DNA from 4 places in the Streptomyces sp. NPDC001222 genome. Region 3 is predicted to be linked to each of the others. Evidence: riboswitches for the same ligand, from Rfam matches in the RefSeq annotation. Region 3 holds a riboswitch; each other region holds the start of a gene.
The links. A riboswitch is a leader RNA that binds a small molecule or an ion and turns the genes downstream of it on or off. The one in region 3 is predicted to bind cyclic di-AMP.
Positions count from the first base shown of each region.

Region 1: it holds a riboswitch for cyclic di-AMP, as region 3 does, so the genes downstream of both, ACFY2Z_RS34910 (M23 family metallopeptidase) here and ACFY2Z_RS25855 (transglycosylase family protein) in region 3, are expected to answer to the same signal.
Region 2: it holds a riboswitch for cyclic di-AMP, as region 3 does, so the genes downstream of both, ACFY2Z_RS06020 (NlpC/P60 family protein) here and ACFY2Z_RS25855 (transglycosylase family protein) in region 3, are expected to answer to the same signal.
Region 4: it holds a riboswitch for cyclic di-AMP, as region 3 does, so the genes downstream of both, ACFY2Z_RS05075 (M23 family metallopeptidase) here and ACFY2Z_RS25855 (transglycosylase family protein) in region 3, are expected to answer to the same signal.

Region 1 covers NZ_JBIAXT010000037.1:63,124-65,316, reverse strand. The annotation lists gene ACFY2Z_RS34915 (aldo/keto reductase) at 1-49, opposite strand, end outside; gene ACFY2Z_RS34910 (M23 family metallopeptidase) at 246-1,259, opposite strand; cyclic di-AMP (ydaO/yuaA leader) riboswitch at 1,271-1,427, opposite strand; gene ACFY2Z_RS34905 (PP2C family protein-serine/threonine phosphatase) at 1,694-2,193, opposite strand, start outside.
Region 2 covers NZ_JBIAXT010000003.1:62,023-64,215, reverse strand. The annotation lists gene pcrA (DNA helicase PcrA) at 1-579, opposite strand, end outside; cyclic di-AMP (ydaO/yuaA leader) riboswitch at 832-1,001, shown strand; gene ACFY2Z_RS06020 (NlpC/P60 family protein) at 1,010-2,193, shown strand, end outside.
Region 3 covers NZ_JBIAXT010000021.1:67,755-69,947, reverse strand. The annotation lists gene ACFY2Z_RS25855 (transglycosylase family protein) at 211-906, opposite strand; cyclic di-AMP (ydaO/yuaA leader) riboswitch at 911-1,078, opposite strand; gene ACFY2Z_RS25850 (transglycosylase family protein) at 1,289-2,193, opposite strand, start outside.
Region 4 covers NZ_JBIAXT010000002.1:448,915-451,107, reverse strand. The annotation lists gene ACFY2Z_RS05080 (M16 family metallopeptidase) at 1-903, shown strand, start outside; cyclic di-AMP (ydaO/yuaA leader) riboswitch at 1,128-1,340, shown strand; gene ACFY2Z_RS05075 (M23 family metallopeptidase) at 1,353-2,105, shown strand.

The sequences.
Region 1 (2,193 bases), on a different contig from region 3:
GGGGGAAGACCTCGAGGTCCGAGGAGCCGAACTTGCGAAGGGAAGTCATGCTGTACTTCAGCGCTCGATCCGGAAGATCTTATTCCGGTCGAAGCTGTCCGCATGGGGGAATTCCGGCCTGCTGGGCCCGGCCGGGAGGGGCGCACACGCGCCTGACCGGCAGCCCTGACGTCGGGGGGATGTCGCCAGGACCGCCGGAGTTCAGGTGGTGACCCGCGCCGGGAAGCGGGGCGGGGACCCGGATGTCAGGGATTGACGCCCTTGCTCTGCAGCCACGCCATCGGGTCGATCGCGCTGCCGCCGCCCGGGTGGACCTCCAGGTGCAGATGCGGCCCGGTGACGTTGCCGGTCGCGCCCACGCGGCCGATGACGTCGCCCGTGGAGACCTTCTGGCCGACGCTGACGCTGATCGACGACTGGTGGCAGAACCACAGCTCGGTGCCGTCGTCGAGGGTGAGGACCGTGCGGTAGCCGTACGAGCCCGCCCAGCCCGCCTGGGTGACGGTGCCGCTGTGGATGGCCTTGATGAGCGTGCCCGTGGGGGCGGCGAAGTCGAGGCCGGTGTGGTAGCCGGAGGACCACATGGCGCCGGCGTCACCGAAGCGCGAGGTCAGGGTGTACGAGGAGGTCGGCAGCGTGAACTGCTTGGCCAGTTCCGCCAGTCGGGCGGCCTCGGCCTTCTTCTTGACCTCCGCAGCCACCGCCTTCCTGGCGGTGTCCTGGGCCTTGGCCGCCGCTGCGGCGGCCTTCTTCGTGGCGGCGTCCTGGGCGGCCTGTGCGGCCGCCGCGGCGATCCGGTCCTGCTGGGACTCGGCCTGCTGCATGATCCGGCTGCGCAGCGCCTCACCCGCGTCCTTGGTGCCCGCGACGGCGTCGGTGGTGCTCACACCGGCGGCGCTCAGGGCGGTGGCGGAGCCCTCGGGGGCGCTGGTGTCCTCGCCGATGAGCTCCTTGGCCGAGTGGGTGACCGAGGAGAGGTCGGGGAGGGATATGGACACCGGCGGCTTGCCGGTCTGCGCGGTGGCCATGCCACCCGCGCCGACCGCGGCCATCACGCCGACGCCGAGAACGGTGGAGCTGCGGGCGAGTCCGCCGCCGCGCTGCCTGGTGACGCGGTGCCGACCGCGGACGGGGCGGACGGAGTCCTCGGTGGGATTCCACTCCTCCCAGGGGCCCTCGTCGGGGCGGGGCGCGAACCCGATGGTCTGCGTGCCGCTCGGGGCGAACGAGGTGCTCTCGGCAGGCCGGTTGGACGCCACGTGGGCGCACTCCTTTCCTTCCGTTTCGCCTACCGGGTTAGCTGACGGGTTCGGAGGGGAAGGTCTCCTACGCGCGTATACCGACCGTTTTCACACGGCGATATCCGCTCGATTCACCCCAAGGTGGTGGTTCCCCGGCTCCCTTGCGGGATTCGGCACACGCGCACGGAGCCGCCTCTGGTGACGGCTGGGACGACCGCGCTGCGTTATCGAACGTTAATAGACGTCGGGCCCGGATTCCAAGCTGTTCGGACAGATCATTAACGCTTCTGGCCAGGACTTTAATGACAGGATCGGCGTAAAACGGGCGAGTTGACCGCACCTCACCCGCACCACCGGTTCTGACTCTGCGTCAGTTGTTATCAAAAGCGGGCCGCCCACTCACTCACCGTGACAACGCCCGGACGTTCAGCGGCGGTTGGCCCTCGACGGGTTCAGCGGTGCTCGGACCGGCGCACGGCGAGCAGCGCCATGTCGTCCGTCGCCTGGCCGCCGGTGTGGCGGGCGACGTCCTCCGTGACGGCGGCGAGCACGGCGCCGGGGGTGGGCAGAACCCGCCCGGCGAGGCGGCGGGCCGGGTCGTAGAACTCGCCGCGCGCGTCCCGTGCCTCCGAGACGCCGTCCGTGAAGAAGAGCAGCGTCGAACCGGGCGGGAAGTCCCACTTCTCCGCGCCGTCGGGCCCAGGGGCGAGATCGCCCATGCCGAGCGGCAGCGCCGGCTCGCGGGCCTCCAGTTCGCGCAGGGTGCCGTCCGGGAGCAGCAGCAGGGGGGCGGGGTGCCCCCGGTCGACGATCCGGACGACGCCCTCCTCCCCGTGCGGGATCTCCGCGAGGACCGCGGTGGTGAACTCCTCGTCGCTGTCGGGGCCGTCCCGGCGGATGCCCTCGCGCGACAGCGCCCGCTCCAGGCGCCGGGCGACGGCCTCCAGCGTGG
Region 2 (2,193 bases), on a different contig from region 3:
GAGGTCCAGGTCGCGGCAGACGAGCGCCATCAGCCGCTTGCTGTCGGCGGCGTCGTAGATCGAGAAGGAGGACGTGAAGCCGAGCTTCTTGCTCTCGCGGCGCAGGATGCGGACGCACGCGCTGTGGAAGGTCATCACCCACATCGCGTTCGCGCGCGGGCCGACGAGCTGCTCGACGCGCTCCTTCATCTCGCCCGCGGCCTTGTTGGTGAAGGTGATCGCGAGGATCTGGCCGGGATGCACGCCCCGCTCGGCCAGCAGATAGGCGATGCGGTGGGTGAGCACCCGGGTCTTGCCGGAACCGGCGCCGGCGACGATGAGCAGGGGGGAGCCGGCGTGCGCGACCGCCGCGCGCTGGTTCTCGTTCAGCCCCTCGACCAGGGCGCGGGGGTCGAGGACCGGGCGGGGCGCGCCGTCGCGGTAGTGGGTGTCCCGGGCCGGCGGCACGTCGAAGTGCCCGCCGAACAGATCGTCCGGGACCGACTCCGGAGCGTGTTCGTCGGGCGGCGGGGGCTCCTCCTCCGGGGCCGAACCGGCCTGGAGATCCGCCAGGAAGCTGTCGTCAAAGAGGCTGCTCATCGCTCTCCGAGTCTAGGGCGCCCCACCGACAACCGGCCGCCGTCCCGGAAACTCCACGCCCGGACCGGCCCCGCGCCTCACACGTCACCGTCCGGGCCTGCCTGCTCACGGTACGCGCCCGAAGCAAGTAGCTGTAGCCAAGATCACGGAAATGTATCGGGCATATTACGCATCAACCTTCACAGGAGCCACACCAGTTGGCTAGCGTGCCGGGCGGGCCGCACGACCCCCACCGGCGAACGTCGCCGGGTCGCGCGGCCTCCGCCGAGTCCGGTGCGCCCTGCGGCAGCCGGAGCCGGGGACCCACCCGACCTGGGGTGAATCGGCCACGCGTCCTGGGGGACTTGGCCGTAGGGCACACACCTTCCGAACCACCCGCCCGAACCCGACAGCTAACCCGGTAGGCGGTGTACGGAAGGAGACGCCTTTCATGGCGCCGCACCGCAAGTCCCGCCCCTCGGGCCCACGCATCGCGGGCATCCGCACCCCCGCCCTCGCGACGGCGGCCCTGACCTCCGTGGCGCTGCTCTCGCAGACGGCCCAGGCCGCGCCCTCCGCCGACGGCAGACCCAGCATCGAGGAGGTCGAGAAGAAGGTCGACGACCTCTACCGCCAGGCGGAGTCGGCCACCGAGAAGTACGACGCCGCCAAGGAGCGATCGACCGAGCAGCGCAGGCACGTCGACAGGCTCCTCGACGACGTCGCCCAGCGCACGCAGAAGCTCAACGACGCGCGTGAGGAACTGGGTTCGTTCGCGGCCGCGCAGTACCGGACCGGGGAGGCGGCCCCCGACACGGCCACCTTCCTGCTTGCCGACAACCCCCAGGACTACTTCGACCAGACGCAGCTGATGAGCCGGCTCACCGGCCGTCAGAAGGAAGCGATCGACCAGTACGCCACCGCCCAGGCCGCCACGATGAAGAAGCGGCAGGAGGCCACCGACAGCCTCCGGACGCTCGACGAGTCGCAGACGGCCCTGCGGACGGCCAAGACGGACGTCCAGAACAAGCTCTCCGCCGCACGCCGGCTGCTGTCCGACCTGAACGCCCAGGAGAAGGCGCGGCTCGCCGCGCTCGAGAAGAAGAAGCAGGAGGAGGCCCAGCGCCGGGCGGAGGCGCTGGCCCGGCAGCAGGCGGCCCAGCAGAGGGCGGCCGAGCTGAAGGCGGCCCAGCAGCAGTCGTCGTCGAGCACCTCGAGCGGCTCCACGGGGTCCTCCACCGCGGCCCCCTCCTCGGGGTCCACCGCGACGGACTCCGCGTACGCCACGAAGGCGGACAAGGCCCTCGCCTTCGCCCGCGCGCAGATCGGCAAGCCGTATGTGTGGGGCGCGACCGGCCCCGGGTCGTACGACTGCTCGGGCCTGACCCAGGCCGCGTGGAAGGCCGCCGGGGTCGCACTTCCGCGCACCACGTACGACCAGGTGAACGTCGGCACGACGGTGCCGCTCGCCGACGCCCGGCCGGGCGACCTGATCTTCTTCTACGACGACATCAGCCATGTCGGCGTGTACATCGGCAACGGCATGATGATCCACGCCCCCAAGCCGGGCGCCTATGTCCGCGAGGAGTCGGTCTACTACGGCGGCGCGTCGATCATCCACAGCGTGGTGCGGCC
Region 3 (2,193 bases):
CCCGCGGACAGGGTGACGGTACACATTGTTCGTTCCCGGAACAAAGGGCGGGTGACGAAGGAGGGACGCCGAAGCGAAGAGCCCCGCTCCGATGCGTTCGGGGGTGTACGCATCGGAGCGGGGAGCCCGTGGGGACGGGGCGTCCTCAGGGGGCGCCGACCGTGGGGGGCGCGACCCGGGGGAGGCCGCGGGCCGGCCGCCTCACAGCTGTCACTTCAGGTGCAGCTGCTGGCCCGGGTAGATGAGGTCGGCGTTCTCGACGATGTCCTTGTTCAGCTGGAACAGCTTCTCCCAGCCGCCCTGGACGTGGTGCTTCTCGGCGATCGAGCTGAGGGTGTCGCCCTTGACCACCTTGTACTCGCCGTCACCCTTCTTGACCTTCTTGCCGGTCGGGGTGGTGACGGTCTTCTTGGCGGCCGGACGCTGCGCGGAACGATTGGCCGCCTGCGGCTCGGTCGAGCGGGTGGTGGTGCTCTTCACGGAGTTGCCGGAGCCGGTGGAGCTGCCCGTGGAGGCCGCGCCGCCGTTGTAGGGGGCACTGGTCAGACCGGTGCCGCACACCGGCCACGCGCCCTTGCCCTGACCCGCGAGGACCTTCTCGGCGACGGCGATCTGCTGGCCCTTGGAGGCCAGGTCGGCGCGCGCGGCGTAGGCGGTGCCGCCGTAGGCGGCCCAGGTCGAGTTGGTGAACTGCAGGCCACCGTAGAAGCCGTTGCCCGTGTTGATGGACCAGTTGCCGCCGGACTCGCACTGCGCGACGGCGTCCCACTGGGAGGCGGTGGCGGCGGAGGCGCTGCCGGCCGCCATCAGCGGGCCGGCGACGGCGGCGCCGGCGACACCGGCGAGCGCGATGGCGCGGACGGCCTTGGACGGACGGCGGTGCTTTCCCTTGCCGGAACACAGCATGGTTCGATCCCCTCACCGACGCCTGCGAGGTGAGCTGTCGGGTTCGGGCCGGTTGAGTTGCCCGGCCGCGCGCCTCCCCGGCGCACGGCTCCACCCCTAGCCGCACCCGGTCAACTCCCGGGCGCGGCACTTACCTTGGGTCCCCCGCTCCTGCCTACGGCGCTGGAAGCGTCGACTGTTCCCGTACGGCCGCTGGCAGGATTCGGCGTTGCGACCGTCGGGGCCCGCTGTGGCGAGCGGTCACGACCGTAAGCAGGCGACGCGCCGAATTTCAAAGACGATCAGGGCTTATGAGACTCATATCTCACTCTCGCCAAACCGGACATTCAGCGCGAAGCGGGGCGTGAAATAGCTTCGTCGAGGCGGCAGTTCGAGCGACTGTTCAGGACTCGTCGCCGGACAGTCCAGCCGTCACCACAAGGCTCAGACCGGGCATGATGTGGTTGGGGTCGGCGCCGATCTCCTGCTTGTTCGCGTCGTACAGCGCATGCCAACCGCCCTTGAGGTCAAGGAAGTCGGCGATGCTCGACAGGGTGTCTCCGAGACGGACGAGGTACGAGTCGTCGGCGGTCTCGCGCCCGGCGGCGGAGCCGCGCGAGGCATGACGGCCGGCCGACTCGCCGCTGCGGCCGTCCGTGTCGCCCTCGTCGGCGCTGTCGCCACGGTGGCGGCCGGCACCCGAGGCCGAAGACGCCCCGTTCTGCGCGACCTTGTCCGACTCGTCGCTCTTCGTCGTGGCCGAGAGCGTGCCGAGCAGGTCGTCCGATCCGTTGTCGTCCTCGTTGCCCCCGGTCGAGCCGTCCGTCGCCGTCGAGGACGACGGGGAGGACGGCGAGGACGAGGGGGAGCCGGAGTCGGACGAGGAGGGAGCGGAGGGGGACGACGGGGACCCGGAGGAAGACGGAGACGACGAAGGCGACGTCGACGGCGAGTCGGACGAGCCCGACGAGTCCGACGGCTTGGCCGAGTCCGACGCTCCCGACGAGTGGTGCGACTTGGACGACTGGGATGCGTCGTGCGTATCGGGCGACCCGAAGCCCACCCCGGTGTCCGAGAAGAAGACGGCGCCGCCGCCGGAGGGGTGGTCGCCCACGCCCGTGTCGACGTCCGCGGTGGCCGAGTCCTGACCCAGGCCGGCGGCCACGCCGCAGGTACCCCACGCGAGAGCGCCGCGCTTGTCCAGGATCTTCTCGGCGACGGCGATCTGCTGGGAGCGGCTCGCCTGGTCGGGACTGGTGGCGAACTCGAGGCCGCCGTACTTGTCCCAGTCCTCCTGCGTCAACTGGA
Region 4 (2,193 bases), on a different contig from region 3:
GCCAAGGAGCTCTCCAAGGAGCTGTTCCCGGCGACCTCGCGGATGTCGCGACCGCGTCAGGGCACCGAGGAGACGGTCGAGGCCATCGACGCGGCCGCCGTCCGCCGGTTCTACGAGCGGTATGTGCGGCCCTCCACTGCCACCGCCGTCGTGGTCGGCGACCTCACCGGCGTCGACCTCGACGCGCTCCTCGGCGACACCCTCGGGGCCTGGACGGGGGAGCCCGCCAAGCCGCGCCCCGTGCCCCCGGTGACCGCCGACGACAACGGCCGCGTGGTCATCGTGGACCGCCCCGGGGCCGTCCAGACGCAGCTGCTCATCGGCCGCGTCGGCGCGGACCGCCACGACCGGGTGTGGCCCGCACAGGTGCTCGGCACGTACTGCCTCGGCGGCACCCTCACCTCCCGTCTGGACCGCGTCCTGCGGGAGGAGAAGGGCTACACCTACGGTGTGCGGGCGTTCGGCCAGGTGCTGCGCTCCGCGCCTGACGGCACCGGCGCCGCGATGCTCGCCATCAGCGGCTCCGTCGACACGCCGAACACCGGCCCGGCGCTGGACGACCTCTGGAAGGTGCTGCGCACCCTCGCCGCCGAGGGGCTGACGGACGCCGAGCGCGATGTCGCCGTGCAGAACCTGGTGGGTGTGGCGCCGCTCAAGTTCGAGACCGCGGCGGCCGTCGCGAGCACGCTCGCCGACCAGGTCGAGCAGCATCTGCCGGACGACTACCAGTCGACGCTCTATCAGCGGCTCGCCGCCACAGGCACGGTCGAGGCCACGGCCGCCGTCGTGAACGCCTTCCCGGTGGACCGTCTGGTGACCGTCCTGGTCGGTGACGCCACGCAGATCGAGGAGCCCGTCAAGGCGCTCGGCATCGGCGAAGTGCACGTCGTGCGGGCCGAGTAGACGCTCCTCGTACGCGTCCGGAACGGCGACGCTCCGAAGGGGCCCTGGTGACGTCCTCCGTCACCAGGGCCCTGCTCTTTGGGTTTTGTCCGTATTGCCATAGAGGCTGCCCCTCTGCCCTGTGGGATGCGCTACAAACCCCATGCTCGGTTTGCCGGGGGACGGAGGGCCCTTCTAGCGTCTGTCGGGCTGTCCGTCAGGCAGTGCGCCGCACCCGCGGCACCGGACAGTCATCGCCGAGTCCCCGTACGGCGCGAGCCAGGGGAGCCGGGGACCCACCTTCTCTCGCCGCCCGCGCGGCCGGAGGGGCCCACTCTCGTCGCCTTCGCGCCGGGAAGGGCCCACGCAGTCCCTGGGGTGAATCGGGCGCCAGCCCGTAGGAGACCTTCCTGCTCCGAACCCGTCAGCTAACCCGGTAGGCGAGAGGGAAGGAAAGGACCAGCCACTTCATGGCGTTCACCTGCGCCACCGGGAAGCACCGCCGTCCGAGCCGAATGCAGCGTACGGCCACGAACGCGGTGGGCGTCGCGGCGCTCACCACCACCGGGGCCATCGGCACCCTGGCAGCCCCGGCCTTCGCCGCCGGGCACCCCGTCGAGGAGACGGGACTCATGCAGGCCGTCACCCTCGGCGACTCGGTCGCGGAGAAGATCGGCGCTCAGGCCGCCGCCCAGAAGCAGGCCGCCGACCAGAAGAAGGCGGCCGAGGCCGCGCGCCGGGAGGCCGCGGAGAAGGCGCGCAAGGAGCACGAGGCCAAGGTCCGCGCCGCCCGCGAGGCCGAGCGCGAGCGCCTGAACGCGTTCGTGGCGCCGATCTACCACTCGTACGTCTCCACCGGCTACAAGGCCGGCGGCTCCCTGTGGTCCTCCGGCGCCCACACCGGCATCGACTTCCACGCCGCCACGGGCACGCCCGTCCACGCGGTCGGCTCGGGCACCGTCGTGGAGACCGGCTGGGGCGGCGCGTACGGCAACCAGATCGTCATCAGGATGAACGACGGCACCTACACGCAGTACGGCCATCTCTCGTCCATCGGCGTCCAGCTGGGCCAGCACGTCACCCCCGGGCAGCAGATCGCCCTCTCCGGGGCCACTGGCAACACGACCGGGCCGCACCTCCACTTCGAGGCGCGCACCACCCAGGAGTACGGCTCGGACATGGACCCGGTCGCCTACCTCAGGTCACACGGCGTGAACGTCTGAGCGTCGGCCGCCCCAAGGCGCCGCTGACGTGATGGCCCCGGCTCCTCGGCCGGGGCCTTCGTCGTTTCGAACTCCCGTCTGTCCAAAA